DNA from 2 places in the Nitrospirillum guaranorum genome. Region 1 is predicted to be linked to the other one. Evidence: predicted binding sites of a transcription regulator. Region 1 holds the regulator's gene; the other holds the start of a gene.
The links. The regulator PhoB, encoded in region 1, activates phosphate uptake and scavenging genes when phosphate is short. The targets are predictions, from matches to a motif close to TNTCATAAAACTGTCA.
Positions count from the first base shown of each region.

Region 2: the regulator PhoB is predicted to act here: its motif matches at 3,155-3,170, upstream of pstS (phosphate ABC transporter substrate-binding protein PstS).

Region 1 covers NZ_JAYEES010000003.1:396,753-403,761, reverse strand. The annotation lists partial or broken gene UAJ10_RS10690 (ATP-binding protein) at 1-1,152, shown strand, start outside; gene phoU (phosphate signaling complex protein PhoU) at 1,482-2,246, shown strand; gene phoB (phosphate regulon transcriptional regulator PhoB) at 2,342-3,046, shown strand; gene UAJ10_RS10675 (FAD-dependent oxidoreductase) at 3,205-4,377, opposite strand; gene UAJ10_RS10670 (AraC family transcriptional regulator) at 4,518-5,357, shown strand; gene UAJ10_RS10665 (class I SAM-dependent methyltransferase) at 5,475-6,314, shown strand; gene ubiB (2-polyprenylphenol 6-hydroxylase) at 6,317-7,009, shown strand, end outside.
Region 2 covers NZ_JAYEES010000003.1:979,622-986,630, reverse strand. The annotation lists gene pstA (phosphate ABC transporter permease PstA) at 1-756, opposite strand, end outside; gene pstC (phosphate ABC transporter permease subunit PstC) at 801-1,772, opposite strand; gene pstS (phosphate ABC transporter substrate-binding protein PstS) at 1,953-3,005, opposite strand; gene UAJ10_RS13385 (OprO/OprP family phosphate-selective porin) at 3,719-5,332, shown strand; gene UAJ10_RS13380 (DUF1003 domain-containing protein) at 5,592-6,506, shown strand; gene UAJ10_RS13375 (response regulator transcription factor) at 6,675-7,009, shown strand, end outside.

The DNA.
Region 1 (7,009 bases):
GCCGCCCTGCTGGAGGACATCGCCCAGCTGCACCAGAACTGGCTGCGCCACCGCGATGAGATCGAGCACCGCCTGGCCGCCGACGAGGCGGTGGTGGAGGCCCTGCACGACCCGCTGATGCTGGTGGACGACAAGCGCAAGGTGAGCCGCGCCAACAGCGCCGCCCGCGCCCTGTTCGGCGACCGCATGCTGAGCCGTGACCTCGCGGTCAGCGTGCGCAACCCCGACGTCCTGGCGGCGGTGGACGCCGTGCTGGCCGGCGGCGACAGCCGGCGGGTGGAATTCACCCTGCCCCTGCCGGTGGAGCGCGTGCTGGAGGTGCGGGTGACGCCCTTCCGCCCGGCGGCGGAGGACGGCGCGCCGCAGCACGAGATCACCGCCATCGTCACCCTGCACGACATCACCGCCATCAAGCGGTCGGAACAGATGCGCGCCGACTTCGTGGCCAATGCCAGCCATGAGCTGCGCACGCCGCTGTCCACCCTGGTGGGCTTCATCGAGACCTTGCGCGGCCCCGCCCGCGACGACGCCGACGCCCGCGACCGCTTCCTGGCCATCATGCAGGAGCAGGCCGGCCGCATGTCGCGCCTGGTCATGGACCTCTTGTCCCTGTCGCGCATCGAGCTTGACGAGCACACCCACCCCACGGGGGAGGCCAACGTCGCCCAACTGGTGCAGAGCGTGGTCGCCATGCTGGAGCTGAAGGCGGCGGCGCGCAAGATCACCATCCGTGTCCAGGGCGGCGAGGACCTGCCGCGCGTGCAGGGCGATGAGGATCAGTTGGCCCAGGTGTTCCAGAACCTGATCGACAACGCCATCAAGTACGGGCGCGAGCAGACCGACGTGGTGGTGTCGCTGGAACGGGCGGAGGCGCCGCCGGCGCCGGGTGCCACCGGCATCCGCGCCCGCCAGGCGCCGCAGAAGGTGGCCGGCATCAAGGTGTCGGTGACCGACAAGGGCGAGGGCATCGCCCGCACCCATCTGCCCCGCCTGACCGAGCGCTTCTACCGCGTGGACGCCGCCCGCAGCCGCGCCCTGGGCGGCACCGGCCTGGGCCTGGCCATCGTGAAGCATATCGTGAACCGCCACCGCGGCCGGCTGACCATCGACAGCGAGGTGGGCAAGGGCAGCACCTTCACCGTGCACCTGCCCGGTGTGGAGAAAACGGGGAGAAGGCGGAAAAGCCCGTACCCCAATCTGCCCAGAATCTGTCACAGGAAAGCGGCCGGGGCGCCGCATGACGGCGGGGCCGCGCCGGTCAGGCCCGTGGTGGCGCTACGCCCGTATGAGATAAGCCACTGAGGTAACGTGCCTTTCGAGGAACGGCGCGCCCGGACGCACCGTCATAAAACTGTCGCTTATCTGTAGCAATTCCATAGCGACCTGTCGTTATGGTCCACCCTGCCCGACCGGCGACGTGTCCCGCCGGCCGCCGTTTTTCATGCCCCGGCCAGGACCGCCGGGGGTGGGGTGGTAAGAGAATGCCGGCCGAGCATACGGTTAAGTCGTTCGAGCAGCAGCTGCAGCGCCTGTCCAACCTGATCACCCAGATGGGTGGCGTGGCCGAGGCCCAGGTGGATGGCGCCGTCCAGGCGGTGGTGCGCCGCGACGTGGATCTGGCCGCCCGGGTGATGCAGGCCGACCACCAGCTGGACGACTATGAACGGGGCATCGAGCAGGAGGCCGTGCGCATGCTGGCCCTGCGCCAGCCCGTGGGCAGCGATCTGCGCGAAATCCTGGCCGCCTTGAAGATTTCCGCCGACCTGGAACGCACCGGCGACTATGCCGCCAACATCGCCAAGCGCAGCATGGCGCTGGCCAAGCTGCCCGCCGTGCGGCCCGTCAGCGCCATCCCGCGCATGGGCAAGCTGGTGGAAAGCATGCTGAAGGACGTGCTGGACGCCTATATCGACCGCGACGTGGGCAAGGCCATCGACGCCTGGAACCGGGATGAGGAGCTGGACGACCTGTACACCAGCCTGTTCCGCGAGGTGCTGACCTACATGATGGAAGACCCGCGCAACATCACCCCTTGCACCCACCTGCTGTTCATCGCCAAGAATCTGGAGCGGGCGGGCGACCACGCCACCAACATCGCGGAAACCATTCATTTCCTGGTGCTGGGCCAGACGCTGACCTCCGACCGGCCCAAGCATGACCAGTCCAGCTTCCTCGTCGGCCCCTCGGCCGATGTTGACCTGCATGGCAGCGGCCTGCACGGCGCCGACGCCGTGGACGATTTGTGAGCCCTTTCCCCGGCCCCCTGCACGCCCGGGCCTGTAAACGATTAGAGTCGCCACCGCTTACCCCGACCCGGGACAGCCAGTTTTAGGGACACCCCATGAACGCCTCGTTGAAGCCCTTGGTTCTGATCGTCGAGGATGAAGCCGACCTCGTCACGCTGCTGAGCTACAACCTGGAGAAGGAAGGCTTCCGGGTGCTGACCGCCGGCGACGGCGAGGAAGCCCTGTTGCTGGCCGACGAGCAGGCGCCGCACCTGGTGCTGCTGGACTGGATGCTGCCGCTGATGAGCGGGCTGGAGGTCTGCCGCCAGATGCGCCGCAACCCCAAGACCCGCGAAATCCCCATCATCATGCTGACCGCCCGGGGCGAGGAGGCGGACAAGGTGCGCGGCCTGAACTCCGGCGCCGACGACTATATCTCCAAGCCCTTCAGCCCGACCGAGCTGGTGGCCCGCATCCGCGCCGTGCTGCGCCGGGCGGTGCCCTCGCTGGCCGAGGAACTGCTGCGCTACGGCGACATCAGCATGGACCTGGCGGCCCACCGCGTGCGCCGTAACAGCCGCGACATCCACCTGGGGCCCACCGAGTTCCGCCTGCTGCGCCACTTCATGCAGCACCCGGGCCGCGTGTTCTCGCGTGAGCAGCTGCTGGACATCGTCTGGGGCCATGACGTCTATGTCGAACCCCGCACCGTCGACGTGCACATCCGCCGCCTGCGCAAGGCCCTGAACGAGGACACCGAACTGGACATGATCCGCACGGTGCGCTCGGCCGGCTATGCCCTGGACATGAAGTCGGCTTGAGTATTTGAGGGTGCCCTCAGGCGGCGGGCGCGGGCATCCGCCCGCTTGCCTTCCTCACTTTCCAGTCCGCTGCGCTCCCCGGAAAGTTCCGGCGAACGCGGTCGCGTCCTACAGCGGCACGAGTTTGCTCGTGCCGCTGGTATGAAGCGCCTAACCTCTCAAAACACGTCCGCGAATAAAGCGGCGGCGCCCACTTCCGAGAGGTGGATGGCGCGGGCCGCGCGGGTGCGCATCTCCGCCTCGTACTCCCGTGCCGCCGCCGTGACGGAGGGGACGCGGGACAGGCTGGCCGCCAGCACGGCGGCGTCGCGCAGGGTGACGTTGGCGCCCAGTCCGCCGGCGGGGCTCATGGCGTGGATGGCGTCGCCCAGGAAGGTGATTGGCCCCGGTGTCCAGCAGGGCCAGGTGCGGGCCAGCCGCGCGCTGCGTACCGGCAGCAGCGCCATCTCCCCGGGATCGGCATGCCGGAACAGGCCCCGCAGCTGGGGATGCCAGTCACGCGCCAGATGGTCCGCCACCGCCGCCGGCGCGGCACCCGGGAAGCGCCCCGTCATCCGGGTCCTGGGGCCGATCAGCGCCCAGTACAGATAGTCGTCCACGGGGCTGAGCCCGCCCCGGTCACCCTCCGTGGGGTCGAACAGCATGGGCTCGATGATGCCGGCATAACCGTCAGCGAAGACCACGCTGGTGCCGGCGCACAGGTCGTCACCCACCGCCGCCCGCACCGGGGCCGTCAAAGGGGTACGGCCGTAGAGGCACACCGCGCCAACGTCCAACGGCTCCGCCTGGGGCAACAATTGGCGGCGGACGGCGGAGTTGACCCCATCGGCCGCCACCACCAGGTCGGCGCGCACCGACGTGCCGTCGGCGAAGGCGACATGGGCCCGGCCATCGGCACCCACGGCCAGCGCCTGGAAGGCCGCGCCGAAGCGCACCCGGTCCGCGACGCCCATCAGCAGGATTTCCCGCAGGGTCTGGCGGTGGGCGCACAGGTCGCCGGCCGTCTCCCGGCTCGGGGCGCCATCGTCAGCCGCGCTCCATACCGCTGGCGCCCGGCCCGTCACCGGCGCCAGCCGGCCATCCAGGAAGCGGGTGCGCGGGGCGGGTACGGCGCAGGTGCGCCGGAACAGGTCATACAGGTTGGGGGGCAGGCAGCGGGACAGGGCATCGGCGCCGTCCGCGTCGATGCGCAGGCGATAACCCTGGGACCGGCTGTCCAAGGCCGCATCCCGCTCATACACAACGCAGTCGATACCCGCGCGCGTCAACGCCTGCGCCAGGCACAGGCCGCCCAGGCCCGCGCCGATGATCGCCACCCGCGTCCCGTCCATGTCTCTCACCATCGTCACTGGAACTTTGCAGTGGGGATTCGATACCGCGGAACGGGGTATGCTTGATAACGACAGTCGGACGAAAAATAATGCGAAACGGCCAAACCGTTCGCCGGCCGCCAGCCCCGCCGAGGAAATCCATGCGCCCCGCCGCCAATGACACCACCCGCCTGACCAAGGAAGCCTTCCTGGAGATGTGCGAGCGGGCGGATGGCCCGCCCGTTCTGACCTTCTGGGGCAGCCATTCGGCGGAGGACCGGACCCGCATGGGCACGCGGGAGATCGACTGGCACGCCCATCGGCGCGGCCAGCTGTTCTGCATCGCCAACGGCCTGGTCCATATCCGCACCGCCCATGGGTCCTGGATGCTGCCGCCGCAGCGGGCAGGGTGGATGCCACCCGGCATGATGCACAAGGTGACCATCAGCGGCGTGCTGGATGGCTGGGGCATGATGCTGACGCCGGAGGCCAGCGCCGGCCTGCCCGACCGTCCCAGCGTCATGGGCATCAGCGATTTGCTGCGGTCCCTGGTGCGGCGGGTCGCGGAATGGCCGCTGGAGGCGGCGTTGGCGCCGGAGCAGGAGCGGCTGCTGGCCGTGCTGCTGGATGAGGTCCGCCTGGCCCCACGCGAACCGCTGCACCTGCCCATGCCCACCGACCCCCGCCTGTTGCGCCTAGCCCTGCGCCTGCTGGAGGCGCCGGACGACGACCGCACGCTGGACGTGCTGGCGCGCGAGGCCGGCCTGTCGGAACGCACCGCCCGCCGCCTGTTCACGGCGGAAACCGGCCTGAGCGTGACCCAGTGGCGCCAGCAGGCCCGCCTGACCCAGGCCCTGGAACGCCTGGCGAGGGGGGAGCCGGTGGCGGAGGTGGCGGACGCGCTGGGCTATGCCACGCCCAGCAACTTCATCGCCATGTTCCGCCGGGCCTTCGGCGAGCCGCCCGCCCGCTATTTCGCCCGGCGCAGCGATGCGGCATAACGACCGCCGACGCGATGGGGACCGAACGGATAGGCCGTTTATCCTGTTCCCTTTTCAGGGCAGGGCTGCCCACCAAGCCCGCTACCCAAGCGCCCTTCCCGACGCTATGGTGCGGCCATGGTCGACCATCCCACGCCCCCGCCCTTCACCGCTGACACCACCGCAGCCGACGCCCTGACGGCGCAGGAGCGTGAGGCGCGATCCTTCGGATTCCGCGCCATCAACCCGGCGGAGAAGGCGCCGCTGGTGCAGGGCGTGTTCTCCAGCGTCGCCAGCCGCTACGACATCATGAACGACCTGATGTCGGTGGGCATCCACCGGCTGTGGAAGGCGGATTTCGTCGGCCTGGTGAACCCCCGCGCGGGCGAGACCATCCTGGACGTCGCCGGCGGCACCGGCGACATCGCCTTCCGCATGGCGGCCAAGGCGCCCAGCGCGAAGATCATGGTCTGCGACCTGACGGAGGCCATGGTGCGCGTGGGCCGCGACCGGGGCATCGACAAGGGCAGCCTGCCCGGCTGGGACAAGAGCGAGGAGAGCCGGGGCGGCCTTCACTGGACCGTGGGCAACGCCGAGTCGCTGCCCCTGGCCGACCGCTCGGTCGACGCCTATACCATCGCCTTCGGCCTGCGCAACGTCACCCACATCGACAAGGCCCTGGCCGAGGCGCGGCGCGTGCTGAAGCCGGGCGGGCGCTTCTACTGCCTAGAATTCAGCCAGGTGAACCTGCCCATCCTGCGGGAGCTGTACGACCGCTATTCCTTCGAGGTGCTGCCCCGCATCGGCCAAGTGGTGGCGGGCGACCGCGACAGCTATCAGTACCTGGTGGAAAGCATCCGCCGCTTCCCCGAGCGTGAGGCGCTGTGCCGCCGGCTGGAGGCCGTTGGCTTCAGCCAGGCCAAGGCCCGGCCGCTGACGGGTGGTGTGGCCGCCATCCATTCCGCCTGGCGCGTCTGACCATGCTCCGCATCCTGCGCAACCTGCGCCGCCTGTACATCATCGGGCGTACGCTGGGCCGGCATGGCGCCCTGTTCCCGGAGGAGTTCCGCGACGTGGCGCCGGGCGTGGCCCTGGTTCTGCGCCTGATGAACAACAACCGCGCGCCCGGCCGCAAGGGCCAGCGCCTGGCCGCCGCCATCCAGGAGCTGGGCCCCAGCTTCATCAAGCTGGGCCAGGCCCTGTCCACGCGGTCGGACTTGGTGGGCGACGCCGTGGCGGAAGACCTGGCCCTGCTGCGCGACCGGCTGCCGCCCTTCCCAACGCCCCAGGCCGTGGCCATCATCGAGGAACAGCTGGGCCGTCCCCTGGGCGAGATTTTCCAGAGCTTCGAGCCCGAGTCGGTGGCCGCCGCCAGCATCGCCCAGGTGCACTTCGCCGTGACGGCGGAGGGCAAGGAGGTGGCGGTGAAGGTGCTGCGCCCCGGCGTGGAGCTGGCCTTCCGTCGCGACATCGACCTTATGTTCTGGCTGGCCGGCCTGGCCGTGCGCATTCTGCCCCGGCTGAAGCGCCTGAAGCCGGTGGAGGTGGTGGAGACCTTCGCCGAGACCGTGCGCATGGAAATGGACCTGCGCCTGGAGGCCAGCGCCGCCTCGGAACTGGCGGACAACTTCAAGGGCGACGTCACCTTCAACATCCCCCGGGTGGATTGGGAC
Region 2 (7,009 bases), 580 kb from region 1:
CCAAGCCAGCCGCTGCCAGTCCTCATAGGGGCTGAGCGCGAACTGGAAGATGGTGACCGGCAGGTTCGCCATGGGAGCGTTCATGTTGACGCTCCAGAACTGGTTGTTCAGCGCGGTGAACAGCAGGGGCGCCGTCTCGCCGCTGATGCGGGCCACGGCCAGCAGGATGCCGGTCATGATGCCGCTGCGGGCGGCGCGGTAGGTCACCTGCACGATGACCTTCCAGCGCGGCGCGCCCAGGGCGGCGGCGGCCTCGCGCAGGGAGCCGGGGACCAGGTTCAGCATGTCCTCGGTCGTGCGCACCACCACGGGGATGACCAGCACGGCCAGCGAGATGGAGCCCGCCCAGGCGGAGAAGTGGCCCATGGGGACCACGACGATGGTGTAGATGAACAGGCCGACGATGATGGAGGGCGCCGACAGCAGGATGTCGTTGATGAAGCGCGTCACCTCGGCCAGCTTCGTGCCCTTGCCGTATTCGGCCATGTAGGTGCCGGCCATGATGCCGATGGGCGTGCCGATCACCATGCCCAGCACCGTCATGACGATGCTGCCGAAGATGGCGTTCAGCAGGCCGCCGGCGCTGCCGGGCGGCGGCGTCATCTGGGTGAACATGCCGACGCTGATGGCGCTGAGGCCGTTGATCAGCAGGACCGCCAGGATCCAGACCAGCCACAGCAGGCCGAAGACGGCGGCGCCCACGGCCAGGCCCATGGTGATGGTGTTGCCAACCTTGCGGCGCCTGTAGCGGCCCATCGCGAAGTTGGTGCCGGGGGGGAGGTGTCGGTGATGGCCATGGATCAGGTCCCCGCCTTGCGGTTCATGCGCACCAGCATCAGCTTGGCCAGCGACAGCACGATGAAGGTGATCACGAAGAGCACCAGGCCCAGCGCGATCAGGGAGGAGGTGTAGGTGTCGCCCACCGCCTCGGTGAACTCGTTGGCGATGGCGGCCGAGATGGTGGTGCCCGGCGCCAGCAGCGAGGACGCGATGTGGTGCGAGTTGCCGATGACGAAGGTCACGGCCATGGTCTCACCCAGCGCGCGGCCCAGGCCCAGCATGACGCCGCCCACCAGGCCCACACGGGTGTATGGGATGGTGATGTCGCGCACCACCTCCCACGTCGTGGCGCCCAGGCCGTAGGCGCTCTCGCGCAACATGGCGGGCATGGTCTCGAACACGTCGCGGGTGATGGAGGTGATGAAGGGCAGGATCATGATGGCCAGGATCAGGCCGGCCGTCAGCACGCCGATGCCGTAGGGCGGACCCTTGAACCAGGCGCCGATGCCCGGGATGGTGCCCAGCGTGTTGATCAGGAAGGGCTGCACGGTCCGCTGCAGGAAGGGCGCGAACACGAACAGGCCCCAGATGCCGTAGATGATGCTGGGGATGCCGGCCAGCAGTTCCACCGCGATGCCGATGGGCCGCTTGGCCCAGGCGGGGCACAGCTCGGTCAGGAAGATGGCGATGCCGAAGCTGACGGGCACGCCCACCAGCATGGCGATGGCCGAGGTGACCAGCGTGCCGTAGATGGGCGCCAGGGCGCCGAACTTCTCCGTCACCGGATTCCAGATCTCGGTCGTGACGAAGCCGAAGCCGAAGGCCTTCAGGGCCGGCAACGCGCCATGAATGAGCGAGATGATGACACCACCCAGGAGCGTCAGCACCAGGAGGGCGAAGAATAGGGTGGCGCCGCGAAACAGAAGGTCGTTGCGGCGCTGCGTGCGCGCCCGCGGACTTTCCGCGCTGATGTCCGATGCCTTTACCGCCATGTCCACCAAAGCACCCCTCCGGCCGTAGGCCCTGCGATAACCTGAAACGCGATGACCTAAAAAACCCGGATGTTCATCAAGGAAGCCGACAAAGAGGGAGAGGAGCCGTAGGCGACCCCTCTCCCAACCTTCGTCCCCGGGGCCGAAGCCCCGCGGGCGCTTCCTTTTACCCGAGGACTCTTACTTCGACCAGACGGGCTTGCCGTCGGCGGTCTTGACCGTGGCCCAGGACTTCTGGACCTGGGCGACCACGGCGGCCGGCATCGGGACGTAGTCCAGCTGCTCGGCGGCGGCCTGGCCGTTGTTGTAGGCCCAGTCGAAGAACTTCAGGGCCTCGGCGACGGCGGCACCGTCCTGCGGCTGGCTGTAGACCAGGATGAAGCTGGCGCCGGTGATCGGCCAGCTGTCGGCACCCGGCTGGTCGACCAGCACCAGGTAGAAGCCCGGGGCGTTGGCCCAGTCGGCGCCGGCGGCGGCGGCCTGGAAGGCCTTGATCTCCGGGCTGACGACCTTGCCGTCGTGGTTCTTCAGCTTGGTGAAGGTCAGGCTGTTCTGCTTGGCGTAGGCGTACTCGACGTAGCCGATGGCGCCGTCGGTCAGCTTCACCATGTTGGCGACGCCTTCATTGCCCTTGGCGCCCAGGCCGGCGGCCCACTGCACCGAGGTGTTGGCGCCGACGCGCTCGGCGAATTCCTTGTCTTCCTTGGACAGGTAGGTGGTCCACAGGAAGTTCGTGCCCGACCCGTCGGAACGGTACACCGGGACGATGGAGGTGTTCGGCAGGTTCAGGCCGGGGTTCTGCGCCTTGATGGCCGGGTCGTTCCAAGAGGCGATCTGGCCCAGGTAGATCTTGGCGATGGTCGGGCCGTCCAGCTGGATCTGGCCGGGGGCGATGCCCTTCACGTTCACGACCGGGACGACGCCGCCCATGATCATCGGGAACTGCTGCAGGCCGGCTTCCTTCAGCTCTTCAGCCTTCAGGGGCATGTCGGAGGCGCCGAACGTGACCGTCTTCGCCTTGATCTGCTTGATGCCGCCGCCGGAACCGATGGACTGGTAGTTCAGGCCCACGCCGGTCTTGGCCTTATAGGCCTCGGCCCACTTGGCGTAGATGGGGTACGGGAAGGTGGCGCCGGCGCCGCTGATGTCGGCAGCCTGGGCGGCGCCCACCATCACCACCGCGGCCGCGGCGGCAACCATGCCCTTCAGCAGGTTCTTCGGTTGAAAGTTCACGGGATTCCCCCACGGGTTGGAACGTCTTAGTCGACCGTCTCGGGGCCCCGGCCGGTCCGCCCAGGGGTATGCCCCCGCGACCGCTTCCTGATCCCGTCTCGACGGGCGGACCCTAGATTCCGGGTCCTGAACCTTTGGTGACGACTCTGTTACAGTTTTGTGAAACCGTGGGCGTTTTGTCGCAGCCCGCCCCCTCGTTCACGCCCCGTACCGGCCGGCGGCGCTGGCGCGCCGCGGCAACACAAGCCACAACCCGGCGGTTCCCCTGAGTCAACGCTGATTCTCAATTTCTTTTCAAGAGTCGGCGGATGCGCGGCCCGCCGCCGTTTTTTCTCCGCCATGGCGGCACGCCGACGGTCGCCATAAGCAGGCCCCAGGGTGCGCCCTATTCACAACACTATAGATGCAGTCGATCGGCCCGCCCTCTTTTTCACCGGGCGCCGCCCCTGTCCGAACTCTACTGCCGTAGTCCCCAATTTGTTGCCCCGCCTTACTTTAAGCCCCCTAAAACGCCCGACTCGAAACTGTTGCATCGGCGCCACAGCCAGACCCTTTCATAAATCTGTCAACCTTTAGCAGTCTCGCTGTCATGCTATATTGCTACCGAGCGCTTCGTTAGGGCCGCAGCCCAAACGCTCCAAACGCGTGACGTCGGCCCCGAAACCCCGGGATTGGGCGGCATGCCGTAGACCGGATGATGGGAGAATCTAGGAATGAACCTGAAGACCGTGTTGCTCGCTAGCACGGTGCTGGGCGTGGCTTTCGCCGCCGCCGGCGCCTCCGCTGCTGAGACCAAGAAGTCGAACGCCGCCTCCGCCACTGCCGCCGCCGCCGCCACCCCGCTGGCCACCCAGGCGCAGATCGACGCCCTGAACAAGCAGATCCAGGCGCTGCAGGCGCAGTTGCAGGCGATTTCGGCCCAGACCGACGCCGCCAACAAGGCGGCCGCTGAGTCCAAGGCCGCCGCCGAGAAGGCCGCCACCTCGGCCACCGCCGCCACGGCGAACCTGCCCAGCATCACCTTCCCCAACGGCGTGCCCACCTTCACGTCCGCGGACAAGGCGTTCAGCTTCCAGCCCGTCGGCCGCATCCACCTGGATTACGGCTATAACTTCCAGGATGCCAAGAACCCCGACAACCGGGCCAACAAGGACATCACCGACGGTTTCAACTTCCGTCGCGCCTACATCGGCTTCGCCGGCAAGGCCTTCAACGACTTCACCTACAACGTGACGGCCGACTTCCCCGGCCGCTTCAACCAGTCCGGCCGCCTGCAGACCGCGCAGCTGACCTACACCGGCTACAAGGGCTGGCTGATCGACGTCGGCGCCATGCAGCCGGCCATCACCTTTGAAGACAGCATCAGCTCGAACGACATCGGCCTGCTGGAACGTCCCGGCATCACCAACGTCGTCACCGGCCTGATCGCCAGCGAAGGCCGCCTGTCGGCCGGCGTGCGCACCTTCGGCGACAACTACTTCGCCGACGTGTACCTGACGGGCGCCAACGTCAACACCAGCCCGTTCGGCAGCACCACCGTGCTGACCAGCACCAGTGGCGCGACCGCCTCGGTCACCTCCAGCGCCGTGACCGGCGTCGCCGACGACCAGAAGGCCGCGTTCGCCCGCGCCGCGTTCCGTCCGATCAACGATGAGCACACCATCGTCCACATCGGTGGCGACGTCGGCTACATGTACGCCCCGCCGCAGACCAACGGCGTGAACGCCGCCGGTTCGCACGTGCTGGCCCTGTCGGAACGTCCGGAAAACCGCTACGGCGGCCTGGGCGCCATCCTGAACACCGGCAACATCAACGCCGACAGCGTCGCGATCTACGGCGGCGAACTGGCCGCCCGCTACGACAGCTTCTGGGCCCAGGGCGAAGGCTACCAGATCGACGTGAAGCGCCGTAAGGACCTGTCCACGGCCACCAACGACCCGAGCTTCTTCGGCTACTACGCCGAAGCGGGCTGGGTCCTGACCGGCCAGAAGCGCAACTACGTCGCCAACCAGGGCGCCTTCAGCTCCCCGACGGTGGACAAGCCCCTGAACCCCGGTGCCGGCCAGTGGGGCACCTGGGAAGCCGTGGCACGCTACAGCTTCCTGAACCTGAACTCCGACACCTGGGCCACCAACACCGCCAACCGCGTGCGCGGCGGCCAGCAGGAAGTGTGGACCCTGGGCCTGAATTGGTACATGACCAGCAACGTCCGCTTCATGCTGGACTACCAGTTCATCGACCTGAAGAAGTACTCTTCCGCCACCAACAACACCCAGGTGGGCGACAACTGGCAGTCCCTGGGCGGCCGCGTCCAGTTCACCTTCTAAGGTGGCCTCCCTTCGGGGAAGACATCTGTTCCAAGGAAACCCCGCCGGTTCGCCGGCGGGGTTTTTCTTTGCCCGCGACACTTGCGCACAGGGGTCGGTCGGTCGGAACACATCTTCCCCTATGGTGATCGCGGAAAATTGTCATAGTTCGGTTATAGAAACGAATGTCAGCGTTTAGGTTGCGCCCCGGCGGATGCTGGGCCAAAACGGCCTGAGACGTGACACCGGATCGAAAGCCGGATCGAGAGGACGAAGTGCGATGGATGAGGGGCGTGGTGGCATGAACCCGCAGGACGAGACCGCGGCGCGGCCGGCGCGCGACACGGATCAGGACGACCCCATCGCCGCCGTGCTGGCGGCCGAGGCGGAGGAGTTGGCCGACATCGACCTGGGCGATGAGGGCGGCGACGACGACGGCCTCGATGGCACGGAGGAAGAGCCCGGGTTGGACGGCGGCCCGCCGTTGGACGGCACGGCGCCCGCCAGCGGCAAGCGCGTGGCCTGCGGCGTCACGGGCAAGCTGCGCCCCAAGCGCGACCTGATCAGCCTGGACACCCTGCGTCCCAGCCTGGCCGTGCGCATCCGCCGTGACCATCCGGGCCTGCCGCCCGACGCCCTGGTCAGCCGCGGCGTGGTGGCCCGCTATCGCTCCCTGTATGTCGAGGAGCTGCTGCAGCAGGAAAAGGGCGAACTGACGGAACTGGATCGCCAGGTGGCCGAAAGCATCGCCACCCACGAGACCCTGGCCGAGAACATCGAGGAAGGCTACGCCGAGGAGCGTACCCTGGGCGAGCGCATGTCGGACCATCTGGCCAGCTTCGGCGGCAGCTGGACCTTCATCCTCACCTTTGGCGCCTTCCTCATCGTCTGGATGATCGTCAGCAGCTTCCAAGGGGATAAGTCTTTCGATCCCTACCCCTTCATCCTGCTTAACCTGATCCTGTCCTGCCTGGCGGCCATCCAGGCGCCCATCATCATGATGAGCCAGAAGCGGCAGGAGGCCAAGGACCGCCTGCGGTCGGAGAACGACTACCGCGTCAACCTCAAGGCGGAATTGGAGATCCGGCACCTGCACGAAAAAATTGATTATCTCATCCAGCGGCAGTGGAAGCGGCTCACCGAGATCCAGCAGCTGCAACTGGAGATTATGCAGGAAAAGCGCTACCGCCGCTGACCCATCTATCCCTTTCGAGCGTCTTCCCGGCTATTCCTGGCTAGCTAACGCGGGTTGGGTACGCGAAAGGACTAAAGCGACCGGACACAAGTGAGGGTTGTCTAATGGTCCGAAAGAGCCAATATTAAACACTCCGATCTAGTTGCATCTGCGTCGGAGGTTTGGATCATGGCCACCCATGATGTTCTGGTGATTGACCCGAGTACCCTGTTCCGTCAGGGCTTAAGACAACTGCTGCCGCAGGATTTTCGCGTGGTTTCCGAAGCGCGCGATGTCGAGGCGGCCCGGGCGGAGCTGTCCGCCCCCACACCAAATGATATATCCGGTGCCAAGCCATCCGGCCGTGGCATCGCCCTGGTCCTGTTCGACGTGACGGACGCGGGGGAATTCCGGGCGGCGGCCAACCAGCTGCACAGCCTATTCCCCGAGGCCCGCCTGGTCTACCTGACCAACGGCTTCGACGCGCCGCGCCTGCGCATGGCGCTGGAGGCCGGCATCGACGG